Regions from separate parts of the Janthinobacterium foliorum genome, predicted to be linked through region 3. Evidence: predicted binding sites of a transcription regulator. Region 3 holds the regulator's gene; each other region holds the start of a gene.
The links. The regulator FNR, encoded in region 3, switches genes on or off when oxygen is low (the NO sensors DNR and NnrR bind a similar motif). The targets are predictions, from matches to a motif close to TTGATNNNNATCAA.

Region 1: a site for FNR is predicted at 3,390-3,403, ahead of paaA (1,2-phenylacetyl-CoA epoxidase subunit PaaA). Genes of this name have one in related genera too.
Region 2: a site for FNR is predicted at 5,058-5,071, ahead of ubiU (ubiquinone anaerobic biosynthesis protein UbiU). Genes of this name have one in related genera too.
Region 4: a site for FNR is predicted at 2,890-2,903, ahead of ACZ92H_RS01595 (universal stress protein). Genes of this name have one in related genera too.

Annotation. Positions count from the first base shown of each region.
Region 1 is NZ_CDXDQE010000003.1:401,220-408,405, reverse strand. Features, by position in the region: gene paaE (1,2-phenylacetyl-CoA epoxidase subunit PaaE) at 1-659, opposite strand, end outside; gene paaD (1,2-phenylacetyl-CoA epoxidase subunit PaaD) at 700-1,233, opposite strand; gene paaC (1,2-phenylacetyl-CoA epoxidase subunit PaaC) at 1,233-1,985, opposite strand; gene paaB (1,2-phenylacetyl-CoA epoxidase subunit PaaB) at 2,000-2,284, opposite strand; gene paaA (1,2-phenylacetyl-CoA epoxidase subunit PaaA) at 2,317-3,306, opposite strand; gene paaX (phenylacetic acid degradation operon negative regulatory protein PaaX) at 3,573-4,502, shown strand; gene ACZ92H_RS09280 (hypothetical protein) at 4,624-4,878, opposite strand; gene ACZ92H_RS09275 (M14 family metallopeptidase) at 5,020-6,144, shown strand; gene ACZ92H_RS09270 (cytochrome-c peroxidase) at 6,414-7,186, shown strand, end outside.
Region 2 is NZ_CDXDQE010000009.1:120,903-128,088, reverse strand. Features, by position in the region: gene ACZ92H_RS18670 (Pls/PosA family non-ribosomal peptide synthetase) at 1-1,647, opposite strand, end outside; gene ACZ92H_RS18665 (anaerobic ribonucleoside-triphosphate reductase activating protein) at 1,796-2,503, opposite strand; gene nrdD (anaerobic ribonucleoside-triphosphate reductase) at 2,493-2,693, opposite strand; gene ACZ92H_RS18655 (ribonucleoside triphosphate reductase) at 2,690-4,438, opposite strand; gene ACZ92H_RS18650 (hypothetical protein) at 4,557-4,973, opposite strand; gene ubiU (ubiquinone anaerobic biosynthesis protein UbiU) at 5,134-6,171, shown strand; gene ubiV (ubiquinone anaerobic biosynthesis protein UbiV) at 6,181-7,077, shown strand; gene ubiT (ubiquinone anaerobic biosynthesis accessory factor UbiT) at 7,097-7,186, shown strand, end outside.
Region 3 is NZ_CDXDQE010000004.1:61,087-68,272, reverse strand. Features, by position in the region: gene ACZ92H_RS10575 (response regulator) at 1-1,458, opposite strand, end outside; gene fnr (fumarate/nitrate reduction transcriptional regulator Fnr) at 1,710-2,468, shown strand; gene ACZ92H_RS10565 (FixH family protein) at 2,471-2,995, opposite strand; gene ccoG (cytochrome c oxidase accessory protein CcoG) at 3,140-4,522, opposite strand; gene ccoP (cytochrome-c oxidase, cbb3-type subunit III) at 4,526-5,446, opposite strand; gene ACZ92H_RS10550 (cbb3-type cytochrome oxidase subunit 3) at 5,439-5,642, opposite strand; gene ccoO (cytochrome-c oxidase, cbb3-type subunit II) at 5,644-6,258, opposite strand; gene ccoN (cytochrome-c oxidase, cbb3-type subunit I) at 6,274-7,186, opposite strand, start outside.
Region 4 is NZ_CDXDQE010000001.1:346,844-354,029, reverse strand. Features, by position in the region: gene hemP (hemin uptake protein HemP) at 1-154, opposite strand, end outside; gene ACZ92H_RS01605 (Crp/Fnr family transcriptional regulator) at 405-1,211, opposite strand; gene ACZ92H_RS01600 (response regulator) at 1,553-2,197, opposite strand; gene ACZ92H_RS01595 (universal stress protein) at 2,342-2,809, opposite strand; gene ACZ92H_RS01590 (protein phosphatase CheZ) at 3,279-4,130, shown strand; gene ACZ92H_RS01585 (chemotaxis protein CheA) at 4,130-5,983, shown strand; gene ACZ92H_RS01580 (hypothetical protein) at 5,964-6,263, shown strand; gene leuC (3-isopropylmalate dehydratase large subunit) at 6,260-7,186, shown strand, end outside.

The sequences.
Region 1 (7,186 bases), on a different contig from region 3:
TCTTCCGGGCCGCAAATGAAGGCGTTGTCGTAGTCTTCGACCTTGATCCAGTGCTGCAGGAACTGCTCGCATTTTTCCTGCGTGATGCGGCCGTTGAACAATTCGATATCCTGCTGCTCGCGGCTCATCACGTACACCAGGTTCAGGCGCTCCAGGTACACATCCTTCAAGTCCGTCAATTCTTCCTTGAAGATGACGGACGACGAGGCGCGGTTGCCATAGAACAGGGTGAAGCGGCTCAATGGTTCCGTCAGCAGGGTCGTCTTGATGATGGAGAGGATGGGCGTGATGCCGCTGCCGGCCGCAAAGGCCAGGTAGTGCTTGCGGTTGACGCAGTCGAGCGGCACGTTGAAGTGGCCCATGGGCGGCATGACGTCGATGGTGGCGCCGGCCTTGAGTGTATCGTTGGCCCAGGTGGAAAAAGCGCCGCCGGGCGTGCGCTTGATGGCCACGCGCAGGCTGCCGTCCTGCACCGCGGAACAGATGGAATACGAGCGGCGCACGTCTTCCGCATTGATGTGGGCGCGCAGGGTTAGGTGCTGGCCCTGCTGGAAGCGGAACTGCTGCTGCAGTTCGGCTGGCACGTCGAACGTGACGGCGATGGTGTCGCGCGTTTCGTTGCGCACGTTGGCCACCGACAGCGGATAAAATTTACTCATGCTTCATCTCCAGTTTCTTCGGAACGTGTGCCTGGTTTTTTTAGTGGCACTTGAAGTAATCAAACGGTTCGCGGCAATCCAGGCATTTGTACAGGGCCTTGCACGGCGTGGAGCCGAACTGGCTGGTCAGCTGCGTATGCGTCGAGCCGCAATTCGGGCAGATCACGTCCAGCTTCGGCATGGCCTGACGCTTGACGCCACCACGCAAACCGCTGATGTCGATCACCTGCTGCTGCGGCGGGGCGATGCCATAGCCTTTCAGCTTGGCCTTGCCCGTCTCGCTCATCCAGTCCGTGGTCCAGGCGGGCGACAGCTGGTTCACCAGCGTCACCTTTTCCACGCCATGGCTGCGCAAGGCATCCGTGACGGCGTCGGCGATCACCTGCATGGCCGGGCAGCCCGAATACGTGGGCGTGATCGTCACGGTGCAGGCGTCGCCATCGGTGACTTCGACGGCGCGCACGATGCCCAGGTCCACCACCGAAATGACGGGGATTTCCGGGTCGGGCACGTCGCCCAGCCAGGACCAGACCTGGGCGGCATCCAGCGCGACGGCGCCAGCGGCGGCGTTCATTACCACTCCGCCCCGGGATAGGCGCGCTGCAGGAACTGCATCTCGGCCAGAATAAAGCCCAGGTGTTCCGTGTGCGTGCCCTGCTTGCCGCCCTTTTGCATCCAGGCGTCGGGCGCCGGCATGCTCAGAGTCGCTTCGGCGAAGATCTCGGCCACGTGTTCCAGGAAGGCCTGGCGCAGGATGTCGGATGGCGGCGCAATGCCGGCGGCCACCATGGCCTGGTCGACGGCGTCGTACCTGAACATCTCGCCCGTGTACATCCACAGCTTGTCGGCGGCGGCCTGCGTCTTCGCGTGGCTGTCCGCCGTGCCGTCGCCGAGGCGCACGATCAGGTCACCGCTGCGGCGCAGGTGATAGGTGACTTCCTTGATCGACTTCTGCGCCACTTCGACGATGCGCGCATCCGCCGATTTCGTCAGCTCCAGCAGCTGGAAGTAGTGCCAGCTGTCGAAGAAGAACTGGCGCATCATGGTGTCGGCGTAATTGCCATTCGGCTGCTCGACCAGCAGACAGTTCTTGAAATCGTGGGCGTCGCGCAAAAAGGCGATGTCGTCCTCGTCGCGGCCCGCGTTTTCCAGTTCGGCCGCATAGCTGAACCACAAACGCGTCTGGCCCAGCAAGTCCAGCGCCACGTTGGTCAGCGCCATGTCTTCTTCCAGCGCCGGGCCCTTGCCGCACAGCTGCGACAGCTGCTGGCTGAGGATCAGGGCGTTGTCGCCCAGGCGCAGCAAGTAGTTAACTTTGTCATCCATTGCCGGCGCTCCCATCACAGGTTCTTGACTTCTTCCGGCATCGGGAAGAAGGTGGGATGGCGGTACACCTTGCTGTTCGACGGCTCGAACAGGGCGCCCTTGTCGCCGGGGCTGCTGGCGACGATGTCGGCCGCGCGCACCACCCAGATGCTTACGCCTTCATTGCGGCGCGTGTAGACGTCGCGCGCATGGTTGACCGCCATGGTGGCGTCGGAGGCGTGCAGGCTGCCCACATGCTTGTGCGCCAGGCCGTGCTGGCTGCGGATGAAAACTTCCCACAATGGCCATTCTTTGCTCATCTTGCTCTCCCCTATCACTGTCTTTATATGTTTTATGCTGCCGCTTTGACTGCGGCTTGCTTGTCGGCGTAGGCGACAAGCGCATCGCGGAACCATGCGCCGTCTTCATACGCTTTCACGCGCGTTTGCAGGCGCTCGCGGTTGCACGGGCCATTGCCCTTCAGGACATTGTTGAACTCGGACCAGTCGATCTCGCCGAATTCATAGTGGCCCGTTTCGGCATTGAATTTCAGGTCGGGATCGGGCACGGTCAAGCCCAGGTATTCGATCTGCGGCACGGTCTGGTCGACCATGCGCTGGCGCAATTCGTCGTTCGAGAACAGCTTGATGCGCCATTGCGCCGACTGGGCGCTGTTGACGGAGGCGGCGTCGGAGGGGCCGAACATCATCAGCGACGGCCACCACCAGCGGTTCAAGGCATCCTGCGCCATGGCTTTCTGCGCCGGCGTGCCCTTGCACAGCGACATCATGATGTCGTAGCCCTGGCGCGCATGGAACGATTCTTCCTTGCAGACGCGGATCATGGCGCGCGCATACGGCCCGTACGAGCAGCGGCACAGAGGAATCTGGTTGATGATGGCGGAACCATCGACCAGCCAGCCGATGGCGCCCATGTCGGCCCACGACAGGGTGGGATAGTTGAAGATGCTGGAATATTTGGCTTTGCCCGAGTGCAAGGCGGCGAGCAGGTCGTCGCGCGAGACGCCCAGGGTTTCCGCGGCGCTATACAGGTACAGGCCGTGGCCCGCTTCATCCTGGATCTTTGCCAGCAGGATGGATTTGCGTTTCAGGGTGGGAGCGCGCGTGACCCAGTTACCTTCAGGCAACTGACCAACGATTTCCGAATGCGCATGCTGTGAAATCTGGCGCACCAGGGTCTTGCGGTAGGCATCCGGCATCCAGTCCTTGGCCTCGATCTTGATGCCTTCGTCGATGCGCGCCTGGAAAGCGCGTTCTTCCTGGCCCATGTCGTCGATGGAGCGGACATTTTTGAGGCCGGTTTCAACCATTTGTGCGTACATGATGTGTCTCCCATGTCGGTGATGTGCGCAGCAGCGCAGCGCGATGAACAGATAATACGATACAAAAAACGATTTGCATACACTTGATGTGAATCATTTTAAAATTTCGTATCTTGTGCCGCTTTTTTGTGCGTATGATATTGCTTATGAGAAAACACTCCGGGGCGCTACCAGCGCGCCCGGCAAATTATTGACGCGCTACCCGCGCAGCCAAGTAAACTGCTGCTTTTATTGAATCGACCGCAACACGGCCAGACCGGAACCACATGAAGAACACCCGCTGCACGGCATGGATAGCCGATTTCCTGGAAAGCGACCCGCCGCGCTCGAAATCCCTGGTAATGACGATTTTTGGCGACGCCATCGTGCCGCGCGGCGGCGCCATCTGGCTGGGCAGTCTGATCGAACTGCTGGCGCCGTTCGGCGTGAATGACCGTTTATTGCGCACCAGCGTGTTCCGCCTGGCGCAGGAAGGCTGGCTCAGCTCGCAAAGGGATGGCCGCCGCAGCGTCTACACCATCCGCGCCGATGCCATGGCCCGCTTCGAGCGCGCCTATCGCCGCATCTATGCGCCGCTGGTCGTGCACTGGGATGGCAGCTGGACCCTCGTGATCGGCCCGGCCGGCAGCATCGGCGCGGCCGAGCGCGGCGCGCTGCGCAAGGAATTATTGTGGGCCGGCTATGGCTTGATTTCTCCCGGCATCTTTGGCCACCCGGCCAGCAATGCGGAAGCGCTGGAAGATATCCTCGCGCGCAACGAGGTGCAGGGCAAGCTGTATGTCTGCCACACAACCGAATTGCCGGGTGTCAGCACGCGCCCACTGCGCGACATGGTGGGCGAATGCTGGGATCTGTCGGAGGTGATGGCCGGCTATGAAAAATTCATCGCCAGCTTCCAGCCCCTGCTGACCCTGCTCCAAGAAGAGCCCGTCTTCGACGCGGAGCAAGCCTTCGTCATCCGTTCGCTGCTGACGCACGCCTACCGCCGCGTGCAATTGCACGACCCGCAACTGCCCGTCGAACTGCTGCCCGAACCGTGGCCCGGCACGCAAGCCTATGCGCTGGCCCGCGACCTGTACCGCATCACCCATGCGGCGGCCGAGGAACATATCCTGGCCACCCTGCGGCGCGAGGATGCGCAGGCGCCGGACGTGGAGCCGTGGTTCTTCGAGCGGTTTGGGGGACTGAACGCCTGAGCAAATGTCCATGACAGCGTGGCAGGGCCTGGGCCTACGGTCGTGCTGCCTGCGGCCCTGCGCCTTGCCTGAACATTTTTCAGGCGTTAGGGATCAGGCACTGCTGGCGCTCGCTGTCTGTTCACTGCTTCACCACCACCTGCTTGGCCCCTGCCAATAAATCCTGCCCCAGCTTTTCCAGCGCATTGACCTGCACCAGCATGGTGTCGAGGATGGCCACGTTGAAGGTGAATTCGGCCGGCGTCGTATAGCCGGGGAAACGTATGATGCGCAGCAATTCCTGCAGGGTCGTGCCCTTGCCCAAATGGGCCAGAGCGTCGCTGAGCGCGCTGATTTTCTTTTCCAGCTCGCGTATGTGGCTACCATTGTCGTCCATGATGATCTCCCCGTGTTGGAGCTATCACGTTAGCAAAGCATGCCCCGCCTCGTTTGCGCCAGCACAAAGGGGCGGGCAAAACGGGTATCATCGCGCCATTGCACACGATGCAAAACCCATACGTTTTTATCAGGAACACACATGACCATTAAAATCAGCCAGCAATTCGACGCCGGCGCGATCGAGGTGCTGCGCGCCGACGATGCCCAATCCATCGAGCTGAACATCCGCAAGGATTCCCACGCCGACATCACGCAGTGGTTTTACTTCCGCCTGCAAGGCGCGCAAGGCGAGGCGTGCACGATCCGCTTCATGAATGCAGGCAAGTCCGCCTATCCGGACGGCTGGAAGGATTACCAGGCCGTGGCCAGCTACGACCGCGAAACCTGGTTCCGCGTGCCGACCAGCTATGACGGCACGGTGATGACCATCGAACACACGCCGGAAGAGGAAAGCGTGTACTACGCCTACTTCGAGCCATATCCATGGGACCGCCACCTGGCCCTGATCGACAGCGCACAAGCGTCGCCGCTGGTGCGCTTGATCGACCTGGGCAGCACCGTGGAAGGCCGCGACATGAATCTGCTCGTCGTCGGCGATGCCGATGCGGAGAAAAAAGTCTGGGTTATCGCGCGCCAGCATCCCGGCGAAACGATGGCCGAATGGTTTGTCGAAGGCATGCTCGAAGCGCTGCTGGACCAGGCCAACCCGTTTGCCCGCCAGTGCCTGCAGGACGCCGTCTTCTACGTCGTGCCGAACATGAACCCGGACGGTTCCGTGCACGGCAACCTGCGCACCAACGCGGCCGGCGCCAACCTGAACCGCGAATGGATGACGCCGACGATGGAACGCAGCCCGGAAGTGTTCCTGGTGAAACAGAAGATGCACGAAATCGGCTGCGACCTGTTCCTCGACGTGCATGGCGACGAAGGCCTGCCTTACGTATTCGTGGCCGGCAGCGATGCGCTGGAAAACTTCACGCCAGCGCAAAAAGCCGAACAAGACCGCTTCATCGCCGACTTCAAGGTGGCCAGCCCGGACTTCCAGGACGTGTACGGCTATGAAGATGGCCCGTTCACGCCGGAAGTGCTGACCATGGGTTCGCCCCATGTCACGCACGCGTTTGGCTGCCTGTCGCTGACCCTGGAACTGCCATTCAAGGACAACGCCAACGATCCCGACCCGCAAACGGGCTGGAGCGGTGCCCGCAGCGCCGCCCTGGGTGCGGCCGTGCTGCAACCGATCCTGGCGACCCTGCGCGCCTGAGCCGCGCGTGACGCCGGCCCGCCACGCGTGACGTGACGAGCCGGGCCGGCGGCGCCCCAGCCGCCGGCTTTGTCAGACCCGTTTTTCAGCTCGTTTGCCTGCCCCTTCTTGCGCAGCGCAACATCATAAATCGTTGCCTTGCCGTCCATTGCTGCCTATACTGGCCCCAGCATTCCTGTCCATCCCCTTGCCGACAAGCCATCCTGCCTATGACCAGCCAAGACCCGCCCTGCGCCGTGGCGCGCTTTTTCAGGAACCGATTTGCACACGTGTGCATTTTCGTACTTGCCAGCCTGCACGCAGCATTGTGCCTGGCGGCGGAACTCAGCCCGGCCGCGCAACTGGGGCGGCAGATCTTTTACGATGCCAGCCTGTCGGCGTCGGGCAGGCAATCCTGCGCCAGCTGCCACGACCCCGCCCATGCCCATGCGCCCGGCAACGGGCTGGCCGTGCAGCTGGGCGGCGCCGATGGCCGCATGGCGGGCTACCGCGCCACGCCTTCCTTGCGCTACCTGGAACACACGCCGCCCTTCCGCTTCGACGAGGAGGGTGCACCGAATGGCGGCATCAACCGCGACGGCCGCGCCGCCAGCCTGGCGCAACAGGCCGAACGGCCCTTCCTGGCGCCGCACGAAATGGCTAACGCCAGCACGGATGAGGTGGTCGAAAAACTGGGCCGCAGCCCCTATGCGGTGCAGTTCCGCGAGGTCTTTGGCGACGCCATCTTTGCCCAACCGCAACATGCCTTCCAGCGCCTGACCCATGCCTTGCAGCAGTATCAGCAGGAAGACCCGGACTTCCACCGCTACGATTCCAAGTATGACCTCTACCTGGCCAACAAGGTTCCGCTGGAACTGGCGGAACTGCGGGGCCTGGCCCTGTTCAATGATGCGCGCAAAGGCAATTGCGCCGCCTGCCATCCCAGCGTGCGGGGTGAACGGGGCGCGCCGCCCCTGTTTACGGATTTCAGCTATGACAACCTGGGGCTGCCGCGCAATGCGCGCATACCCGCCACCGCCGATGCCGCGTATTTCGACCTGGG
Region 2 (7,186 bases), on a different contig from region 3:
TTCCGGCACGTCCGATTCACCCGCCTCGCCGGCCGGCGGCGCCGACAGGGGCATGGCTTTCAGGGCCTTGCGGTCGATCTTGCCGGAGGTCAGGCGCGGCATCAGCGGCAGCAGCTCGAAGCGGCCCGGCACCATGTATGGCGGCAGGTGCAGGTTCAAGGCAGCGCGCAGGGTTTTCGCCGCCAGGGCGTCTGCCGGCGCATCGTCGCTGCCGACGATGTACGCCACCAGCTGGTCGATGCCGTCGTCCTTGCGCAGCAGGACGGCCACCGTGCCCACGCCTGCCTGCTGCGCCAGCACGGCTTCGATCTCGCCCAGTTCCACGCGGAAGCCGCGTATCTTGACCTGGTCGTCGGCGCGGCCCAGGCACAGCACCTGGCCGTCCGCATCGATGCGCGCCAGGTCGCCCGTGCGGTACAGGCGCGCATCGTCGCAACCCGTGCTCCAGGGATTGGGCAGGAATTTTTCCAGCGTCAGGTCGGGCCGGCCCAGGTAGCCCTCGGCCAGGCCGGGACCGATGATGCACAGTTCTCCCGTTTCGCCGCGCGGCAGCAGGGTCAAGGGACGGTTTTCTCCCGCTTCGGCCACTTGCAGCACCAGCAGGCCGTAGTTGGGCAGCGGCGTGCCGATGGTGACGGGCTCGCCGGGCCGCAATCGCGCCAGGCTGCATGAGACGGTGGCCTCGGTGGGGCCGTAAGTATTGAACATGGCGCGGCCCGGGCGCGACCAGCGCTCGACGAGCGACTCGGGGCACATTTCGCCGCCCAGGTTGATCAGGCGCAGGCTCGGCACGTCTTCCGCGAACAGGGCCAGCAGGGTGGGCACGGCATGCAGCACCGTGACGCGGTTGGCCGCCAGCGCGCGCGGCAGCGCCTCCGGGTCGCCCGAGATGTCCTTGGGGCCCAGCCACAGGGTGGCGCCCACCAGGTAGGCGATCCAGATTTCCTCGAACGACATGTCGAAGGCGACGGAAAAGCCCTGGTAGACGGTATCGGCTTGCACCACTTCCAGCACGGCGTTTTCGCTGCGCAGGAAGTGGCAGATGCTGCGCTGGGAAATCAAGATGCCCTTGGGCTTGCCCGTGGAGCCGGACGTGTAGATCACGTAGGCCGGGTGTTCGGGCTTGACTTCGCCGCGTGCGGGCAGGTGTTCGCCCGGCGCGGCGGGCGCCAGCAGGCTTTCCGCCGTCCATACGGGGCGCTGCATGCCCGCATCAAGCAGGCGCGGCGCGAACTGCGCGCAGCTGACGACGCCCGCGCCATTGGCATCGTCCAGGCACACCTGCAGGCGCTCGACGGGCGTATCTTCATCGACGGGCAGCCAGGCGGCGCCCGCCTTGGCAATGGCCGCCTGCATCAGCAGCAAATGCGCGCCCCGCGGCAGCCACAGGCCGACGATGTCGCCGGGCTTGACGCCGGCCGCCACCAGGCGCGCCGCCGCCAGGCCCGCCTGCGCATCGAGTTCCGCATAGCTGATGCGCCGCTCGCCGTCGATCAGGGCGATGTGCTGCGGGCAGCGGCGGGCCGTCGCTTCCAGCAGGTCTGCCAGCACTTCCTCGCGCAGCAGATCCGGTCGCGGCGGGCCGTACAGGATGTCGGCGTGGTGGGAAGACGTGGAGCCTGGGCTGACTGCGGTGAAATCGTTCATGGATGACGCTTATCTGTGATGCTGAATGAGGAAACAAACGGGCCGCGCGAGGTGCGCGGCACAGTTGATACATTACAGCACGCCAGCCATTTCAGCGTTGCAGAACGGGGAATTTTGCGGGGCTTTTCACAATTATCCTGCGGCAGGCTCAATTGCCATGATTACGGAATGTAAAACGGGGAAACATGGCGCCGATTTGCGCCAGCGTCGGCGCCGCCGGATAGCCGTGCAGAAGGCGGCCGGCCAGTGCCGCATCGCGGCAGCCATCGGGCCGGAACTGCTGCAGCACATAGTGCTTGACACCCTTCGCGGCCAGGCTCGCGGCCAGCTCAAGCAATTGCGCGTCGGGCAGCAGGTCCGGGTGCACGGTGGTGCGGCATTCATGGGCCACGCCGCTGGCAAGAATGGCGTCCAGGCAGGCGCGCGCGGGGTCGCCGCTGCCGGCCACGCGGGTCACATGTCGATAGTCGCTGAACGGCGCCTTGATGTCGAAACCCACCCAGTCGACCAGGGGCAGCACCTGTTGCAGGCGCTGCGGATAGATGCAGGCCGTGTGCAGGCCGATGGCAAAGCCCAGCGCCCTGGCGTCCAGCATGGCGCGTTCCAGCGCCGGGTCCATGCACGCCTCGCCGCCGCTGAAGACGACGGCGTCGACCAGGCCCACCCGGCGGCGCAGCCAGGCCAGCACGTCGCGCCAGGGCATGGCGCCCTCCCGCGTGCGCGGCTGCAGATGGGGATTGTGGCAATAGCCGCAACGCCAGGGACAGCCCTGCACGAAGACCACGGCCGCCAGCCTGCCTGGATAGTCGCTGGCGGAAAAGGGCGTCAGGCCGCCCACCTTCAAGTCAGCCGCCATGGCAGGCGGGCAGGCCAACCTTGGCGCTGGCCTGCGTAAAATACTGGCGCTCGTGGAATTCGCCCTGCTTGCCGATGTTGAACGAGGCGACGGGGCGGTGGTAGCCCATCACGCGCGTCCAGATTTCGCAGCGCTGGCGTTCGCTGTCGAGCAGGGTGATGGCGGGAGTGAAGTCGGGACGTGCATTCATGGCGTTTCCTCCAGTGATGGAACAGGGTGGGCCTGCTTGCGGGCGATCAGCTCCGCGTCGCAGGTGGGGCAGAATTCGTGCTTGCCGGCCAGGTAGCCGTGGCGCGGGCAGATGGAAAAGGTGGGCGTGACGGTGATGTAGGGCAGCGAGAAGCGGCTCAGGGCGCGCTTTACCAGCTCGCGGCAGGCATTCGCGTCCGACAGCGCTTCCGTCATGTACAGGTGCAGTACCGTGCCGCCCGTGTATTTGCGCTGCAGGGTGTCCTGCAATTCCAGCGCCTCGAACGGGTCGTCCGTATGGCCCACGGGCAGTTGCGACGAGTTCGTGTAGTACGGATTGTCGGGCGTGCCCGCCTGCAGGATGGCCGGATAGCGCTTGCCGTCTTCGCGCGCGAAACGGTAGGTCGTGCCTTCGGCCGGTGTCGCTTCCAGGTTGTACATATGGCCCGTCTCCTCCTGGAATTGCAGCATGCGGGCGCGCACGTGGTCGAGCAGGCGCACGGCCAGCGCATGGCCTTCGGGTGTCGTGATGTCGTGCGCGTCGCCGCTGAAATTGCGGATCATTTCATTGATGCCGTTCACGCCCAGGGTGGAAAAGTGGTTGCGCAAGGTGCCCAGGTAGCGCTTCGTGTACGGGAACAGGCCTTGCTGCATCAGCTCCTCGATGGTGCGGCGCTTGATTTCCAGGCTGGTCTTGCCCAGCTCCAGCAGGCGGTCCAGGTCGGCCAGCAAGGCCGCTTCATCGCCGCGCCACAAGTGGCCCAGGCGCGCGCAGTTGATGGTCACCACGCCCAGGGACCCGGTCTGCTCGGCGGACCCGAACAGGCCGTTGCCGCGCTTGAGCAGTTCGCGCAAGTCCAGCTGCAGGCGGCAGCACATGGAGCGGATCATGTTCGGCTTGAGTTCCGAATTGATGAAATTCTGGAAGTAGGGCAGGCCGTAGCGGGCCGTCATCTCGAACAGCCGTTCCGCGTTCTCGCTGTGCCAGTCGAAATCCTCCGTGATGTTGTAGGTGGGGATGGGGAAGGTGAAGACGCGGCCCTTGGCATCACCCGCCATCATGATCTCGATGTAGGCGCGGTTGATCATGTCCATCTCCGCCTGCAGCTCGCCATAGCGGAAATCCATCTCCCGGCCGGCGATCACGGGCACCTGCTCGCGCAGGTCGTCCGGGCAGACCCAGTCGAAAGTGAGGTTGGTGAACGGCGTCTGCGTGCCCCAGCGCGACGGTACGTTGAGGTTGAAGATCAGTTCCTGCATGTACTGGCGCACGTCTTCGTAGCGCAGACTGTCCTGGCGGATGAACGGCGCCATGTAAGTGTCGAAGGAACTGAACGCCTGCGCGCCGGCCCACTCGTTTTGCAGGGTGCCGAGAAAATTGACGATCTGGCCGATGGCGCTCGACATGTGCCTGGGCGGGCCAGACTCGATCTTGCCCGGCACGCCGTTCAAGCCTTCGTGCAGCAGGGTGCGCAGCGACCAGCCGGCGCAGTAGCCGGCCAGCATATCGAGGTCGTGGATGTGCAGGGCCGCCTCGCGGTGCGCCGCGCCCACTTCGGGCGGATACACCTGGTCCAGCCAGTAATTGGCGATGACCTTGCCCGACACATTGAGGATCAGGCCGCCCAGCGAATAGCCCTGGTTGGCGTTGGCGTTCACGCGCCAGTCGCGCCGCTCCAGGTATTCATTGATGGATGCGGCGACATCGACCTGGCCGCGCGGGGTGGGAACTGCATTTGTCGTCATGAAACCTCCAATAAACACAACATGCGGTGTTTTCATGGAGATTAATCACTAAATGTAGTGGCGTCAAACGGCGCCTGCCATTGCCTGGCGAATCCTTGATGCAGGTGAAAAAAAATCCTCAGCGGCTTTTCTTCGCGCCCGCCTGGCGCAGGATCAGCCAGGCGGCGCCAAACCAGGCGGCGCCGCAGATGGCGATGCTGATGACGGAGGCGGGCAGCACGTGCAGCCAGATTTCCAGCGCCGAATAAGTGCTCCAGCTGGCCACGCGCGCGTCGAAGGTGACGTAATTGGCCAGCAGCCAGTACACGGCCAGCATGCCCGTGCACAGGCTGACCTGGCGCAGCACGGGCACCTGGCGGCGCGCAAAGACGGCTTGCAGGAACAGCAGCAGCACGCCGGGCCAGGCGCCCAGCGCTTCGGGCGAGAGGATGGAGAGGGCTTCGGCATCGTAGCCGTCGGCGGGCGATGCCCACTGTATTTGCAGCACGGTGAGGAACAGGGTCAGCAGGAAGATGAGCAGCGGTTTGCGGGGCATGGAAATAGGCAGGATCGGATAAGGGTGGCGCATTTTACAGCGTGGTCAAGCAAGTGGAAAACGCGCCAGCCATGCGTGCATTCCTTCACCTGCGTCAAGGACTGCGCGCCCTGCGCGGCGCTATAGTCTGCACCCTGAGCCGACACGGGAACTGAACATCATGATGCTTGAATCAACCACCGCCACCCGCGTGGCCGGGCCGCTGGAACTGGTCTGTCCCGCCGGCAGCCTGCCCGCCCTGAAAGCGGCCGTCGACAATGGCGCCGACACCGTCTACCTGGGCTTTCGCGACGCCACCAATGCGCGCAATTTCGCCGGCCTCAATTTCGATGAAAAGGCCATCGCCGAGGGCGTGCGCTACGCCCACCAGTACGGGCGCAAGGTTTTGCTGGCGCTGAACACCTATCCGCAGCCGCACAACTGGGCCGTGTGGCGCAGCGCCATCGACCGCGCCGCGCAGGCGGGCATCGACGCCATGATCGTCGCCGATCCGGGCCTGATGGCCTATGCGTCCCAGCACCACCCGCAGCTGCGCCTGCATTTGTCCGTGCAGGGCTCGGCCACGAATTACGAGGCCATCAATTTTTACCACGAACACTTCGGCATCGCCCGCGCCGTGCTGCCGCGCGTGCTGTCGATGGCGCAGGTGGAGCAGTTGATCAGCAAGACGGAAGTCGAGATCGAGGTATTCGGCTTTGGCAGCCTGTGCGTGATGGTCGAGGGGCGCTGTGCGCTGTCGTCGTATGCGACGGGCGAGGCGCCGAACACGCATGGCGTGTGCTCGCCGGCGAAATCCGTGCGCTGGCTGGAAACACCGCAAGGGCTGGAATCGCGCCTGAACGGCGTGCTGATCGACCGCTATGCGCCGGGCGAGAACGCCAGCTATCCCACCCTGTGCAAGGGGCGCTTCGAAGTCAACGACGAAGAGTATTACGCCATCGAGGAGCCGGCCAGCCTGAACACGCTGGCGCTGCTGCCGCAGCTGATCGCCATGGGCGTGCGCGCCGTGAAAATCGAGGGGCGCCAGCGCAGCCCTGCCTACGTGGCGCAGGTGACGCGCGTGTGGCGCGAAGCGATCGACGCCTGCCGCGAGGGCAATGCGCGCTACGCCGTCAAGCCGGGCTGGATGGCGGCCATGGACAAGCTGGCCGAGGGCCAGCAGCACACCCTCGGTGCTTACCACCGATCATGGAAATAGAGGATGAACATGCTGAAGCTTTCACTGGGCCCCTTGCTGTATTACTGGCCGCGCGCCACCGTCTTCGAGTTTTACCAGCGCATCGCCGCCACGGCCGTCGATATCGTGTATCTCGGCGAAACCGTGTGTTCGCGCCGGCATGAGCTGCGCCTGGCCGACTGGCTCGATATCGCCGACATGCTGGCCGCTTCCGGCAAGGAAGTGGTGCTGTCGACGCAGGCGCTGATCGAGGCGGGCGCGGAGCTGGCGACCCTGCGCCGCATCACGGCCAATGGCCGCTACACGGTCGAGGCGAACGACATGGGCGCCGTCCACTGCATGGAGAAGGGCGCGCCCTTCGTCGCCGGGCCGCACCTGAACCTGTTCAATGGCCCCAGCCTGCAATTGCTGGCGCGCCTGGGCGCGCAGCGCTGGGTCATGCCGCTGGAAATGGGACAGACGGCGCTGGCCGAGATGCAGCGCCAGAAGCCGGACGGGCTGGAGACGGAAGTGTTTGCCTACGGCCGCATGCCGCTGGCATTTTCCGCCCGCTGCTTCACGGCGCGCAACCGCAACCTGCCGAAGGACGATTGCGGCTACAGCTGCCTGGAAGAGCCGGACGGCCTGCTGCTGCGCACGCGCGACGAAGTGCCGTTCCTCGTGCTCAACGGCACGCAGACGCAGTCGGCGCTGGTCTACAACTTGGTGCGCGAACTCGACGCCATGCGCGACATGGGCGTGGCCGTGGCGCGCATCAGCCCGCAAGCCACGCATACGGAAAAAGTCATCGCCATCTTTGACCGCGCCCGCCGCGGCCAGGTCAGCGGCATCGGTGCCCAGGCGCAGCTGGCCGCCTGCCAGCCCGCCGGCGCCTGCGATGGCTACTGGCATGGCCAGCCCGGCATGGAACAGCGCACCGCCCATTGACTGTAGCGAAAGGAACCCCATGCAAGATCAACTGGAAAGACTGCCCCTCCCCGTTCCGGCTCCCGTTGCCGCCACTCCCGGCCTGTGCAAAGGCGGACCGTCGTACCGG
Region 3 (7,186 bases):
CGGTTCGACGGCGATCGCCAGTTCCAGCTCCTTCTCGCCCGCATTCATGGTCATCGTCGTGGCCAGGGTATTCATGACTTCATCGAGGTCGAATTCGACGGGCGACAAGTCCATGCGGCGCGCCTCGATCTTGGAAAAATCCAGCACGTCGTTGAGGATGCCCAGCAGCGATTGCCCCGCCACGCGCACCATGGTCAGGTATTTGCGCTGCTCGGTGTTGAGCTTGGTATTGCCCAGCAAATACACCATGCCCAGCACGGCGTTCAGGGGCGTGCGGATTTCATGGCTCATGTTGGCGACGAAATCGCTCTTCGCCCGATTCGCCGCCTCGGCGCGGTCGCGCTCCTCTTCCAGTTCGCTGGCGCGCGCCTCGACTTCCTGCTGCAAGCGGTCGCGCTCGCTCATCAGGCCATTGAACGCTTCCGTCAGCTCGCCGATCTCGTCGCGCTGCTGCACCGGCACGGGGGTAAAGCGGCTGCCCGACTTGCGCAGCGACAGCAGGGTGTCGCGCAGGCGCACCAGCGGCGACAGCAGGCGCACGGTGACCCAGCCCAGCACGGCAGCGGCCAGCAGCGAGGCGCAGATGCTCCACAGCACCAGGCGCGACAGCACGCCATTGAAGGGCTCGAACGCGTCCGCCACGGGCAGCGAGGCGGCCAGCAGCCAGTTCACGGAGTTCAAGCGCTTGAAGCTGTTGACGGCCGTGACGCCGCGGCTGTTGGTGCTGACCATGCTGCCCTCGCCGTCTTCCTTCAGCAGCTGGGTGGTGACCAGGTTGGCGTTCGGCGCGCGCGGGTGCAGCAAGCGGCTGGCATCGGGGTGCAGCACATAGCGCGGCACGGCTTCGCGCGTGAGGATGAAGTAATAGCCGCTCTTGCCCACCTTGGCCGTGCGCAAGTGGCCCAGCATATTGTCCTTGTACAGGCGCAGCACGCCGATGACGATGCCGGCCACCTCGCCGTTGTTGTCCAGCACGGGCGCGACCATCTGCACGATGGGCAGATGGCTGGTCTTGCCCAGCATCGGTTCCGTGATCATGGCCTTTTTGGTGCGCATCACCGTCTGGAAGTAGGCGCGGTCGGCCACGTCGACGCCGTTGCGTCCCTGCACCTCGGGCACGTTGGCCACCACCTTGCCTTGCGTGTCGAGCACCAGCACGTCGTCGAACAGGGCCAGCATGGCGCGCTGCGTGTAGTACTCGCGCAATTGGCCGGGGTCGGCCATCAGGGAGGGCGGCTGGTGGCGCGCCGTCTGGGTGATGATGTCGAGCAGCATGGCCAGCTTGTCGTCGAGCTCGTCCGCGGTGCGTTCGATCAGCGCCGTTTGCTGGCTCAGCAAAACCTGGGTGAAGTCGTCGCGCATGTGCTTGACCTGCACCATGGTCACCACGGCGATCATGGCGATCGAGGTCAGGCTGGTGGCCAGCGCGACTTTTGCTTTAATGCCGAGAGGCTTCATGATTTCCTTTTCAGTACCCGGAGGCACAGGCGGCAGATAATGCTGTCAGGAATTTTCCTATCAATACGTCAACTTGGCAAGCACGGGCCGTGGAAATGCGCGCCCGGGCATGAACTTGTATGGATGTTGCCATAAAATTAAATGCGGGAAGTCGTTTATTGAGCGAAATAAAGGGGAAATGCGGGGAAATTGGCACATGTGAGCGCACTATGCAGTAAACTTGTTGTTGCATTTTTCTAAAAGGGTCTGACATGACAGAAGCGCTACTCTCTCCAGCCTTGCCTGCCGTGAACGTGGAAGCGTTGCGTGCGCGCTGCTCGACGTGCAGCATGCATCAATTGTGCCTGCCGATGGGGCTTGACGTGGGCGACATGGACAGGCTGGACCAGATTATCGGCCGCCGCCGCAAGGTAGCGCGCGGCGCCTCGCTGTTCCGCATCGGCGACTCGTTCCAGAACCTGTATGCCATCCGCCTAGGCCACTTCAAGACTTACCAGATCAATCCGGGCGGCGAAGAGCAGGTGACGGGTTTCCAGATGGCGGGCGAATTGCTGGGCATGGACGCCATCAGCGCCGACCGCCACCACTGCAACGCCGTGGCGCTGGAAGACAGCGAAGTATGTGAAATCCCGTTTTCTAGCCTGGAACAATTGCTGGGCAATATGCCCACCCTGCTGCGCCATTTCCACCGCATGATGAGCCAGGAAATCACGCGCGAGCAAAGTGTCATGCTGTTGCTGGGTAATATGCAGGCGACGCAGCGTTTTGCCGCCTTCATCGTCAACCTGGCCTCGCGCTACGAGGCACGCGGCTATTCGGGCAGCAACTTCCAGCTGCGCATGTCGCGCGAGGAAATCGGCAATTACCTGGGCCTGACCATCGAGAGCGTCAGCCGGCTATTGTCGAAGTTCAAGAAGGAAGGCTGGTTGCGCGTGTCGAACCGCGAGATCGAGATCTTGCAGCCAGCCAAGCTGAAGGCGATTACGGCCGGCACGGACACCTGCAAATAGTTTTATAACTCTTCATCCGCATGCAGCGCGATGGCGCGCTGTGCCGGCCAGGTCCAGATGCCGGACAGGCGCCACTCGCGCGTATTGTTTTCCACCAGTACTTGCCAGCGGCTGCGCTCCAGCATGGGCAGGGCCACGGAGAAGTTGCCGGCCGCATCGGGCTGCACCAGCAGCTTGATGTCTTTTTCCGGCTGGGTGGCATGCGCCAGGTGCAGTTGCAGCGGCGCCTGGTAAGCCTTGCCGAAGCTGTGCACGGAACCCGTCAGGCGCGCCGCCGCCACGTCATATGCCAGGCTGGTCGACATGGCCAGGTTGCTGGCGGCCGTATCGCGCCGCAAGTCCTGGTTGATGGCCTTGCCCTGCTTGTAATAGTCGCCCACCACCAGCGCATCGGGCTGCGTAAACGCGATATAGCCCATGGTGCTGCCGACAACGACGGACAGGCCCGGGCCCACCATCAGCAGCCACGGCCAGCGGTGCTTGTACCAGGGATCGGCGGAGGCTTGCAGTTTTGCGGTCTTGGACATTTTAGATCTCCTTGGGGTCAGACCCTGCGGGACTCGGCGTCCCCGTCTGGCCCCAGTATTTGCTTCTGGGTTGAAATAAATAGCTGGTACCCCAACGGCGAAATGCGGGGGCCGGACCCGCAGGGTCCGGCCCCCGCATCACCGTTACCGCGGCACGATGAAGACCGCGTTTTCCCGCACATGCAGCGACGGGTCGTCCAGCGATTGCAGCTCGATGGCGATCTTGTTCGAGCCCTTCTCGCCCACGCCGTGCGGCACGCGCAGGCGGATGGGCCAGCCCAGGGTTTCCGTCGGCTGCAGGGTCACTTCGTCGCGCGTCAGCAAGGTCAGGCCCGGCAAGCCGGAGACGCTGATTTTAAAATGCTGGCTTTGCTCCGAGGTGTTCATGATCTGCAGACGGTAAACGTTCTCGATCATGCCATCTTCCACTTCGCGTCCCATCGAGCCGCGGTCGCGGATCACGTCCATTTTCAATGGCGTGCGCAGGGCCAGCGAGGTACACACGGCGATGATGATCAGGGCCAGGATGGACGTGTAGATCAGCACGCGCGGCCGCATGGCGCGCCGGCGGATCTGCTGCGAATTGAAGTTGTTCTCCATCGCATGGTCGGTACTGTAGCGTACCAGTCCGCGTGGCCGGTCGACCTTGTCCATCACGCTGTTGCAGGCATCCACGCAGGCGGCGCAGCCGATGCATTCATACTGCAGGCCATTGCGGATATCGATGCCGGTCGGACACACCTGCACGCACAAGGTACAGTCGATGCAGTCGCCCAGCTTGTCGTTGTTGCCGGCCTTCTTGCTCAGCGCGCCGCGCGGCTCGCCTCGCTTGGCATCGTAGGTGATGATCAGGGTGTCCTGGTCGAACATGGCGCTCTGGAAACGCGCGTAGGGGCACATGTATTTGCACACCTGCTCGCGCAGCCAGCCCGCGTTGCCATAGGTTGCCAGGCTGTAGAACAGGACCCAGAACCATTCCCAGGGACCGAAGTTCAGGGTGGTCACCGAATGCGCCAGTTCCTTGATCGGCGTGAAGTAGCCGACGAAGGTAAAGCCTGTCCACAGGGCGATGGCGCCCCACACCACGTGCTTTGCCGTCTTCTTGAAGGCCTTGCGCAGGGACGGGCCCTGCTTGTCGAGGGCCATGCGCGCGCTGCGCGTGCCCTCGATCTTGCGTTCGACCCACAGGAAGATTTCCGTGTACACCGTTTGCGGACAGGAAAAACCGCACCACACCCGCCCGGCAATGGCCGTGACGAGGAACAATAAATACGCACAGATGATCAGCAGGGCCGCCAGGTAGATGAAATCCTGGGGCCACAGCACGACGCCGAAAATGTAGAACTTGCGCGTGGTCAGATCGAACAGCAGGGCTTGCCTGCCATTCCATGTCAGCCACGGCAAGCCGTAGAACGCAAGCTGGGTAAGCCAGACGCATACCCATCGCCAGGTAGCGTAGCGTCCTTTGGCCTCGCGAGGGTAGATTTGCTCGCGGGCCGCATACATCTTGATGACTTGAGGTTCCATTGTTTACTTCGCGGGCGCCTGCGGATTCGACAGGCTCCAGACATACGCCGACAGCACGTGGACCTTCGATTCGCCGAGGAAGTCGCTGAAGGCCGGCATGGTGTTGCTGCGTCCCTTGCGGATGGTTTCCATGATGGTATCGGCGCTGCCGCCATACAGCCAGGTCTTGTCCGTCAGGTTCGGCGCACCGAGCATCTGGTTACCCTTGCCATCGGCGCCGTGGCAGGCCATGCAGGCGCCGAACTTGGCCTTGCCCAGCACCGACTTGACGGGGTCCGAGGTGGAACCGGACAGGCTCAGCACATAATGGGCCACGTTCTCGACATCCTTTTCCGAACCGAGCGCGGCGCCCATCGGCGGCATCTGGCCGTTACGGCCGTGCATGATGGTGGTCTTGATGATGTCGGGTTCGCCGCCATACAGCCAGTCCTTGTCCGTCAGGTTGGGGAAGCCCTTGTTGCCGCGCGCATCCGAACCGTGGCACTGCGCGCAGTAAGTCAGGAACAGACGCTGGCCGATGGCTTGCGCCTGCGGATCGGCGGCCACCGTTTTCAGGTCCTGGCCCAGGTACTTGTTGAACAGGGGGCCGTAGTCGGCTTCCGCCTTCTTCAGCTCTTCCTCGTACTGGCCCGTCGATTTCCAGCCCAGGCTGCCGGCATAGTTGCCCAGGCCCGGATACAGGAACAGATAGGCCAGCGCGAAGACGATGGTGATGTAGAACAGCCACATCCACCAGCGCGGCATCGGCGTATTGAGTTCCTTCAAGTCCTCGTCCCAGACGTGGCCCGTGGTGCCGTCGGCGGGGGCGCCGGCCGGCACTTTCACTTTCGATTGCGAGTACAGCAGCACGCCGCAGCCGATGATGCCCAGCAGGGACAGCACGATGATGTAGATATTCCAGAAGCCATTGGTAAAGTCAGCCATGGTTGTGCTCCTTCGCCAGGTTCATCTCGGCCTCGGCCGGATAGTCGAGCGCGTCGTCGGCGAACGGCAGGCGGGCCGCCGCGTCGAAGTCGCTATTGCTGCGGCTGAACGTCCACCACAGGATGCCCACGAACGTCGTAAAGGAAACCACCGTCATGACGCTGCTGGCGCTGTCAAACAGGTTGTCGATTGCCATGCTAATTCCTTGTTTTGATTAATGTACCGAGGCCTTGCAGATAGGCGACCAGGGCGTCTTCTTCCGTCTTGTCCTGCAGCTGCGCGGGGCCGGCGGCGATTTCTTCATCGCTGTACGGCTGGCCCAGGCGCTGCAGGGCGCGCATCTTCGGCATGATCTCGTCAGGCGCCAGCTTGGTCTTCGCCAGCCAGGGGTAGGCCGGCATGTTCGACTCGGGCACCACGTCGCGCGGGTTGTTCAAGTGCGTGCGGTGCCATTCGTCGCTGTAGCGCGCGCCCACGCGGGCCAGGTCGGGCCCCGTGCGCTTGGAACCCCACTGGAACGGCCGGTCGTAGACGAACTCGCCGGCGACGGAATAGTGGCCATAGCGTTCCGTTTCCGCGCGCAGCGGACGCACCATCTGCGAGTGGCAGTTGTAGCAGCCTTCGCGCACGTAGATGTCGCGGCCCGCCAGGCGCAGCGGCGAGTACGGCTTCAGGCCGGCGACGGGTTCCGTCGTGCTCTTCTGGAAGAACAGGGGGACGATCTCGACGGCGCCGCCGATGCTGATCACCACCGTGACCAGGGCGATCAGCAGCCAGGGGTTTTTCTCAATCCATGCATGTGAAAATTTCATTTGCTCTTGCTCCTATCAGGCGTGCGCCGCGTTCAGTTCCGGAATGCGGGCGACGGGGAGTTTGCTGCCGCGCAGGGTCATCCAGGTGTTGTAGCCCATGATGCACATACCCGACAGGTACAGCAGGCCACCGGCCACGCGCACCACGTAGTACGGATACGTGGCTTTCACGCTTTCCACGAAGGTGTAGGTCAGGGTGCCGTCCGGATTGACCGCGCGCCACATCAGGCCCTGCATCACGCCGGCGATCCACATGGCGGCGATGTACAGCACGATGCCGATGGTGGCCACCCAGAAGTGCACGTCGACCAGGCGCGTGCTGTGCATCTGCGTGCGGCCCGCCAGGCGCGGCAGCAGGTAGTAGATGGAACCCATGGTGATGAAGCCCACCCAGCCCAGGGCGCCCGCATGCACGTGGGCAACGGTCCAGTCGGTGTAGTGCGACAGCGAGTTGATGGTCTTGATCGACATCATCGGACCTTCGAAGGTGGCGATGCCGTAGAACGACAGCGAGACGATCATGAATTTCAGGATCGGATCGGTGCGCAGCTTGTGCCAGGCGCCCGACAGGGTCATGATGCCGTTGATCATGCCGCCCCAGCTTGGCGCCAGCAGGACCAGCGAGAAGACCATGCCGATCGATTGCGTCCAGTCAGGCAATGCCGTGTAGTGCAGGTGATGCGGGCCCGCCCACATGTAGGTGAAGATCAGCGCCCAGAAGTGGACGATGGACAAGCGGTACGAGTACACGGGGCGCTCGGCCTGTTTCGGGATGAAGTAATAGACCATGCCCAGGTAGCCGGCGGTCAGGATGAAGCCCACCGCGTTATGGCCGTACCACCACTGGATCATGGCGTCCTGCACGCCCGCATACGCGGAATACGATTTGGTAAACGAGGCTGGCATGACGGCGCCATTGACCACGTGC
Region 4 (7,186 bases), on a different contig from region 3:
GGTAAATCTTGCCGCTGTGTTCAATCTCCACTTCGCGGCCCTGCTGCAGCAGCGCTTCGCTGGTGATGCGGCGCGCCGGTTGCGCCATGCTGACGGGCGGACGGACGTGGGCAGTGGCGGCATCCTGGATCAAGGCTGGTTTTGAGCTTTGCATGTTGGGCTTTCTTTGTCTCAGTTGAGAATGATTCGTATTTGCATTATTGTTGAATGTGGCCCGAAAAGCAAGGCTTATTTGTGCGCAATCCGCGCTTTTTTGCGCTGGCCTGGCACAGGCGATAGAAGCAGTGGGGAAACGCGGCACGCGCGGGGCACAGACGGGAAATGGGCAGCAAAAAAGGCCCGGCGAGGCGTTTGCGCGCCTCGGCCGGACCAAGCCTGTGCCAAGCTTGAAAAAAGGGAAGGCGTTAAATGGTCGCCAGCAATTGCGCCGACGCGGTGGCGGCTGCGGCCGTATCGGCTTTCAGCTTGGCGGCGGCCAGCTGCTTGGCGCGCGAGCGCGACGGCGGCAGGCGGCGCAGGGTTTTCAGGGCGTCCGGATCCTTGATGCCGATGGTGCGCTGATCTACCGTGATCAGGCCGATTTCATTGAAGGCGGACAGGGTGCGGCTGACCGTTTCCAGGGTCAGGCCCAGATAGCTGCCGATTTCATGGCGCGTCATGCGCAGGTTGAACAGCTTGCTGGAGTAGCCCATCTGCGCGAAGCGGTCGGCCAGCGAGACGAGAAAGCGCGCCACGCGCGCTTCGGCGCTGAGGGCGCCCAGCATGCCGATCATGGCCTGCTCGCGCACGAGTTCGCGGCTCATCACGCCGTACATGACATTTTCCAGTTCCAGGTGCACGCGGCCCAGGGCCGTGAGTTTCTTGAACGGCAGCAGGATCAGGTCGCAGTCGGACAGGGCCACCGCTTCCGAGGAGTAATGGCGCGAGTGGATGCCGTCCACGCCCAGCATGTCGCCCTTCATGGGAAAGCTGAGCACCTGTTCATTGCCGAATTCGTCGATGAGAACGGTTTTCAGGAAGCCCGAGTTGACGATGTACAGGGTATCGAAGGGCTGGCCGATCGTGTGCACGCGCTGGCCTGTCTTGAATTGCACGTGCTGGAACAGCAGCTCGTCGGCGGCGATGGTGCAGGCGCTGGAGATATGCAGCAAGTCGCATACTTCCTTCAGGTTCGACCATAGCCGCCCCTGGCGCTGGCGTCCTGCTTCCATCGGCGACGATGGGGGCAGCGATGCGGAAGCAGGGCGGGTTTCAGGCGTTTGCGTGGACAGCATGTTCATCTCCTGGTGACAGGTAGTTCAGAGTTGAATGACGGAGTGCGCAAGGCGGCGGGCACGGCGCAATGCTCGGCGGCGCGCGTCCTGGCAGGTAATGCTCAATTCGCTGAAGATGTGCTGTGTGATGAAATAAGTTCCCAGCAACTTGATTACTGGTTTCAGTATGCCAACAACCGTATGGAATTAATATCAGCGGTGGCTGAATATGGCAGTAGGAGCTGCGGCAGGCGGCGTAGGATTGTTCCTACGCTCGATACGCCATGCTGCGGAGGGACTCAGGTCTTGAAGGGGGAGAGCAGGCGGTGCGCGACGGCGTACTGGACCATTTCCGAGAGGGAGCTCATGCCCATTTTTTGCATGATGCGCGTCTTGTGCGTGCTGACGGTTTTCACGCTCAGGTGCAGATTGTTGGCGATCTCCGTGATCGACTTGCCGGCCACCAGCAGGGAAAAGACTTCGAATTCGCGGTCCGACAGCTGTTTGTGCAGCAAGCTCTCGTTCGGCATCATGATGTTGAGCACCAGCTGCTCGGCCACTTCCGCGCTGATGTAGGGGCGCCCCGATGCCACCTTGTGGATGGCGCCCACCAGCTGCGTGCCCGCGCTTTCCTTGGTCAGATAGCCTTGCGCGCCGGCGCGGATGGCGCGCACGGCATATTGTTCTTCCTCGTGCATGGTGAGGATCAGGATGGCCAGCTTGGGCGCTTCGCTGCGGATCTGGCGTATCAGGTCGACGCCGCTGCGGCCCGGCATCGACAGGTCCAGCAGCAGCAGGTCGAAACCGCCCTGGCGGACATGGTTGAGCACTTCGAAGCCGTCGATGGCCTCGCCGACGATATCGATGTCCGGCGCGCCGTCGAGTATGCGCTTCAAGCCCTCGCGCATGATGGTGTGGTCGTCGGCAATCACAATGCGTATCATAGGCAGGCAATCTGGCGGGCGGCCTTTGGCGGGCAACCCAATGTTAAGAAACGAGTAAGCTTGTCATATTAACTGAAAACGGCGCTGCATTTGCCTTTTTCTTAACAGTTGCCTGGCGTTGGCACCCTGCTGCCATAAGACCCGCTATTGCGGCGCGGGTTCCTTGATCAGCCTGTGCACCAGCACGGGCAACTTCGAATGCGACAGCACCTTATTCGTCACGCTGCCCAGCAGCAATTGCCCCCAGCCGCTGCGCCCATGCGAACCCATGAAGATCAGGTCGCAGTGCTGCAGTTGCGCCACTTCCACGATCTTCAGGGCGGGGCTGTCGGAAAACGCCGTCAGGCCCGTCGCCTCCAGTCCCCGCTTGGCGGCCGCGTCCAGGATGGGCTGCCAGTGGTCGGCGCCCGCCTTGCGCATGGCGATGCGGTATTCCTCTTCGCTGGGATAGCTGGGGGGAATGATCTCGATGTACACGGGGTACTGGTACTCGGGCGCCACATACACGGCGAGGATGTCGGCGTGCATCTGTTCGGCAAAGGCGACGCCGGCGCAAGCGGTCAGGTTGGAAACGGTGGAACCGTCCGTGGCAATCAGAATTTTCTTATACATGGCAGCTCCTTCGGCAGTGAACCAGCACGCGCAACGTCCTTATTGTAGACGTGGCGGCAGCATTGTATTCATGTAAAGACTTGATAATTATCAACACTACTGCACCTTCAGTATAGACAACATTAACAAAAAAACCGTGTGTTTGCCCACAATGGCGGCGATGCGGCGCTGCCACACCGGCCGCTCGGCGGCAGGGATTTCTTGCGCGGGGCGTGGTCTTGCCTGCAGGCCAATGGTAGTATTTCAAAATACAACAGTAGGAACACTTATTTCCTGGTGGAAAAGCTCTTGTGGAGGCGCTTTGCACCAGGAAGCGCGTTTTGAGATTTACCAACAGGGCGGCGCCCTGCTACACTCGCACCATCGCAGCGGTATTGCCTCAAATCATCTTAATCGAGAAATTGCGGGTATCAGTCTGTAAAACGCACAGTTCAGGCGGAATTTTGACAAATTATGGAGAAGCAGGGATATGACCAACGCCGCTGATGATTTCGATGCATTATTCGATGAAGTATCCGCGCAAAGCGCGGCTGCTGCCAAGCCCGCGCCTGCCGCCGCGCCCGCTCCCGCCGTGATCGCGGAAGACGATTTCGACGCGCTGTTCGATGCCGTGTCGGCCAGCGCCGCCGTGCCGGCGCCAGCCGCCGAGCCAGCCGCCGTGGAAGCGGCGCCAGTGGCTGCCGCCGTGTCCGGCGAAGCGGCCGAGCCCGTCGACCAGTCCGACAAGCCGATGTTCGAGCGCCTGGGCGGCATCGTGCGCCTGCTGCACGATTCCTTGCGCGAGCTGGGCTACGACAAGGCGCTGACGGAAGCCTCGTCGCAGATCGTCGACGCCCAGGACCGCCTGGAATACGTCGCCACCCTGACGGAACAGGCCGCCAACAAGGTCTTGAACACGCTCGACGAAGGCATGCCGGCGCAGGATGTGCTGTCGAAGCAGGCCAAGGACATGGATGGCCGCTGGACGGCGCTGTTCGACGGCAAGCTGAGCCTGGAAGAATTCAAGGCCCTGGCCGGCGACTCGCGCCAGTTCGCGCAAGCTGTTGCCGAGGCAACGGAAGCGGAAAAAGCCCGCTTGCTGGAAATCATGATGGCCCAGGACTTCCAGGACATCACGGGACAACTGATCAAAAAAGTGGTCAACATCACCAAGACGGTGGAAAACGAGCTGGCCCAGCTGCTGCGCGACAACGCGCCGGCCGAAGTGCGCGAAAAGCTGGCGCAGAAGCAGGACGCGCCGCTGATGCAGGGCCCGTCCGTGCCATCGGTGGCGCTGGACCAGGACAATGTGGATGACCTTCTTGCGGATTTGGGATTCTAATGGACGATATGCTCAAGGATTTCGTCGTCGAGGCGATGGATCTTGCGGTTAATGTTGAAGAGCACTTATTGCGTCTCGAGCGCGATCCGGACAACAAGGAAACACTGAATGCCGTGTTTCGTTCTTTTCACACCATCAAGGGCGGCGCCGGCTTCATGGGCTTGCCCGCGCTGGTGGCCGCCTGCCATCTGACGGAAAACCTGTTCGATGCCTTGCGCACGGGCGCCGCGCCCGTGACCCCGATCGCCATCGAGGCGGCGCTGCAGGCGTCCGGCTTCGTGGCCGACCAGCTGACGGAACTGGCCAACGGATCCGCGCCGGAAAGCCTGCCGGCCATGCCGGAAGAGCTGGAACATATCCTGACGAACGCCATCGAAGGCAAGGGCATGGACGCGCCAGCGCCGGTCGCTGCCGCCGTGGTCGCCGAGGTGGCCGAGGTCGTGGTCGCCGCGCCGGCCGCGACCGCCAGCGCCGATGGCCTGGACTGGGAAGGCATGTATAACGCCGTCGTGCCGGCAGGCAATCAGCTGGCCGTCGTGGCCGCGCCAGCCGCATCCGCCGCCCCGGCCGCCGCGCCTGCGGCCGCTGCCGCCGCCAAGCCCGCCGCCAAGGCCTGGGATGGCGCGGAACGCCGCGAAGAGCGTCCCGACGTGCGCCATGCCGCACCCGTCAAGGAAGACAGCATCCGCGTCGACGCCGTCAAGCTCGACGCCTTGCTGGAAGTGGCCGGCGAATCCGTGCAGGCCGCCAACCAGGCCGCCGTGCTGCTCGAGCGCTTGCTGCAATTCAAATTCGAAGGCCAGGCCGCCACCTTGATGGCGACCCTGGCGGAAACCCTGGAACGCGCCTCGCGCTACTCGACGGAACTGCAGCGGGCCACCCTGGCCACGCGCATGCAGCCCGTTGGCCGTCTGTTCCAGAAATTCCCGCGCCTGGTGCGCGAGCTGGCGAAAGACCTGGGCAAGGATGTCGAACTGACCATCGAGGGCGCGGAGACGGAAGTCGACCGCGTGGTGGTCGACAGCCTGTACGATCCGCTCGTGCACATGCTGCGCAACTCGCTCGACCATGGCGTCGAATCGCCGGAGGCGCGCCTGGCCGCCGGCAAGCCCGCCAAGTCGTATATCTCGCTCAAAGCGTGGCAGGAAGCCAACAGCGTCATGATCGTGCTGCAAGACGATGGCAAGGGCATGGACCCGGTCTTCCTGCGCAGCAAGGCGCAGCAAAAGGGCTTGATCAGTGAAAACGCGCAACTGAGCAACGATGAATGCTTCCAGCTGGTGTTCCTGCCGGGCTTCTCGACCAAGGAAGTCGCTTCCAGCGTCTCCGGCCGCGGCGTGGGCATGGACGTGGTGAAGACGGCCGTGGAGAAAAACCGCGGCGCCATCCACATCGAGTCGGCGCTGGGCAAGGGCACGAAGTTCGCCATCCGCCTGCCGATCGAGCTGTCGATCGTGCCCACCATGCTCGTTTCCACCTCGGGCGCCGCGCTGGCGCTGCCGATGGCGGTGGTGCAGCGCGTCGTCGAATTGCCGGAAACCTTCATGGAAGTGGGCGGCGCGCCCGTGCTGAAAGACCAGGGCCGTCCATTGCCCGTGCGCTCGCTGGCCGGCGCCCTGGGCTACGAATCGTGCAGCGAGCGCGTCGGCATTGTTGTCGCTGCGCCACAGCCATACATTCTGGCCGTGGAAGCCGTCGATGGCACGGCCGACTTGGTGATCAAGCCGATGACGGCCATCACCGTGGAAGGCATTACCGGTACCGCCCGCTCCGCCGAAGGCGAGCTGGTGCTAGTCGTGGGCCTATCTTTCCTGATGGATGGTTGCAGGGGAAGTGTGCGCATGGCTGCCTAGAATCAACGGCACCCACACCAAGCCCGCTGCAGACCTCTGCATCGGGCTTTTTTTTCGGCTTTTTTCGATTTTTATTCGCCCCGCCGGCATTTTGGCGGATTTTCGTATCAGCAATTTTTTAACCATATCCGCAAAGTATGCCGAATTTTGTATCGCCCATCCCACGCTGGGGCGGCTTTTGGTTCTGCATTGCACAAAATATGGCATAATCATTGCCGATCCCTTCGATCAGTACGACAGATCACTTAAACAGGCTGTGGCAACGCTGCATAAATCATGATGAAGACGCTTTACGACAAACTTTGGGAATCCCACGTTGTTCGGGCCGAAGATGATGGCACGACAATTCTGTATATCGACCGGCACCTGCTGCACGAAGTCACCAGCCCGCAAGCCTTCGATGGCCTCAGCGTGGCAGGCCGCCAGCCGTGGCGCATTTCCGCCAACCTGGCCGTGGCCGACCATAATGTGCCCACCACCAGCCGCGTCGACGGCATCGCCGATCCCGTCTCGCGCCTGCAGGTGGAAACGCTGGACAAGAACGCCAAGCACTACGGCTTGACCTACTTCAACATGAACGACAAGCGCCAGGGCATCGTGCACGTGATCGGCCCCGAGCAGGGCGCCACCCTGCCCGGCATGACGGTCGTCTGCGGCGATTCGCACACGTCGACGCATGGCGCCTTCGGCGCGCTGGCGCACGGCATCGGCACCTCCGAAGTCGAGCACGTGCTGGCCACGCAAACCCTGCTGCAAAAGAAATCCAAATCCATGCTGGTGCAGGTCGACGGCGCCTTGCCGGCCGGCGTGACGGCGAAAGACATCGTGCTGGCCATCATCGGCAAGATCGGCACGGCCGGCGGCACCGGCTACTGTATCGAGTTCGGCGGTTCGGCCATCCGCGCGCTGTCGATGGAAGGCCGCATGACGGTGTGCAACATGGCCATCGAGGCGGGCGCGCGCGCCGGCATCATCGGCGTCGACGACACCACCATCAATTACGTCAAGGGCCGTCCGTTTTCGCCGGCCGGTCCGCACTGGGAGCGCGCCGTGGCCTACTGGCGCACCCTGCATTCGGACCCGGGCGCCCGCTTCGACCTGGTCGTCACGCTCAATGCGCAAGAGATCGAGCCGCAGGTGACGTGGGGCACGTCGCCCGAGATGGTGATCGGCATCGATGGCCGCGTGCCGGATCCGGACAAT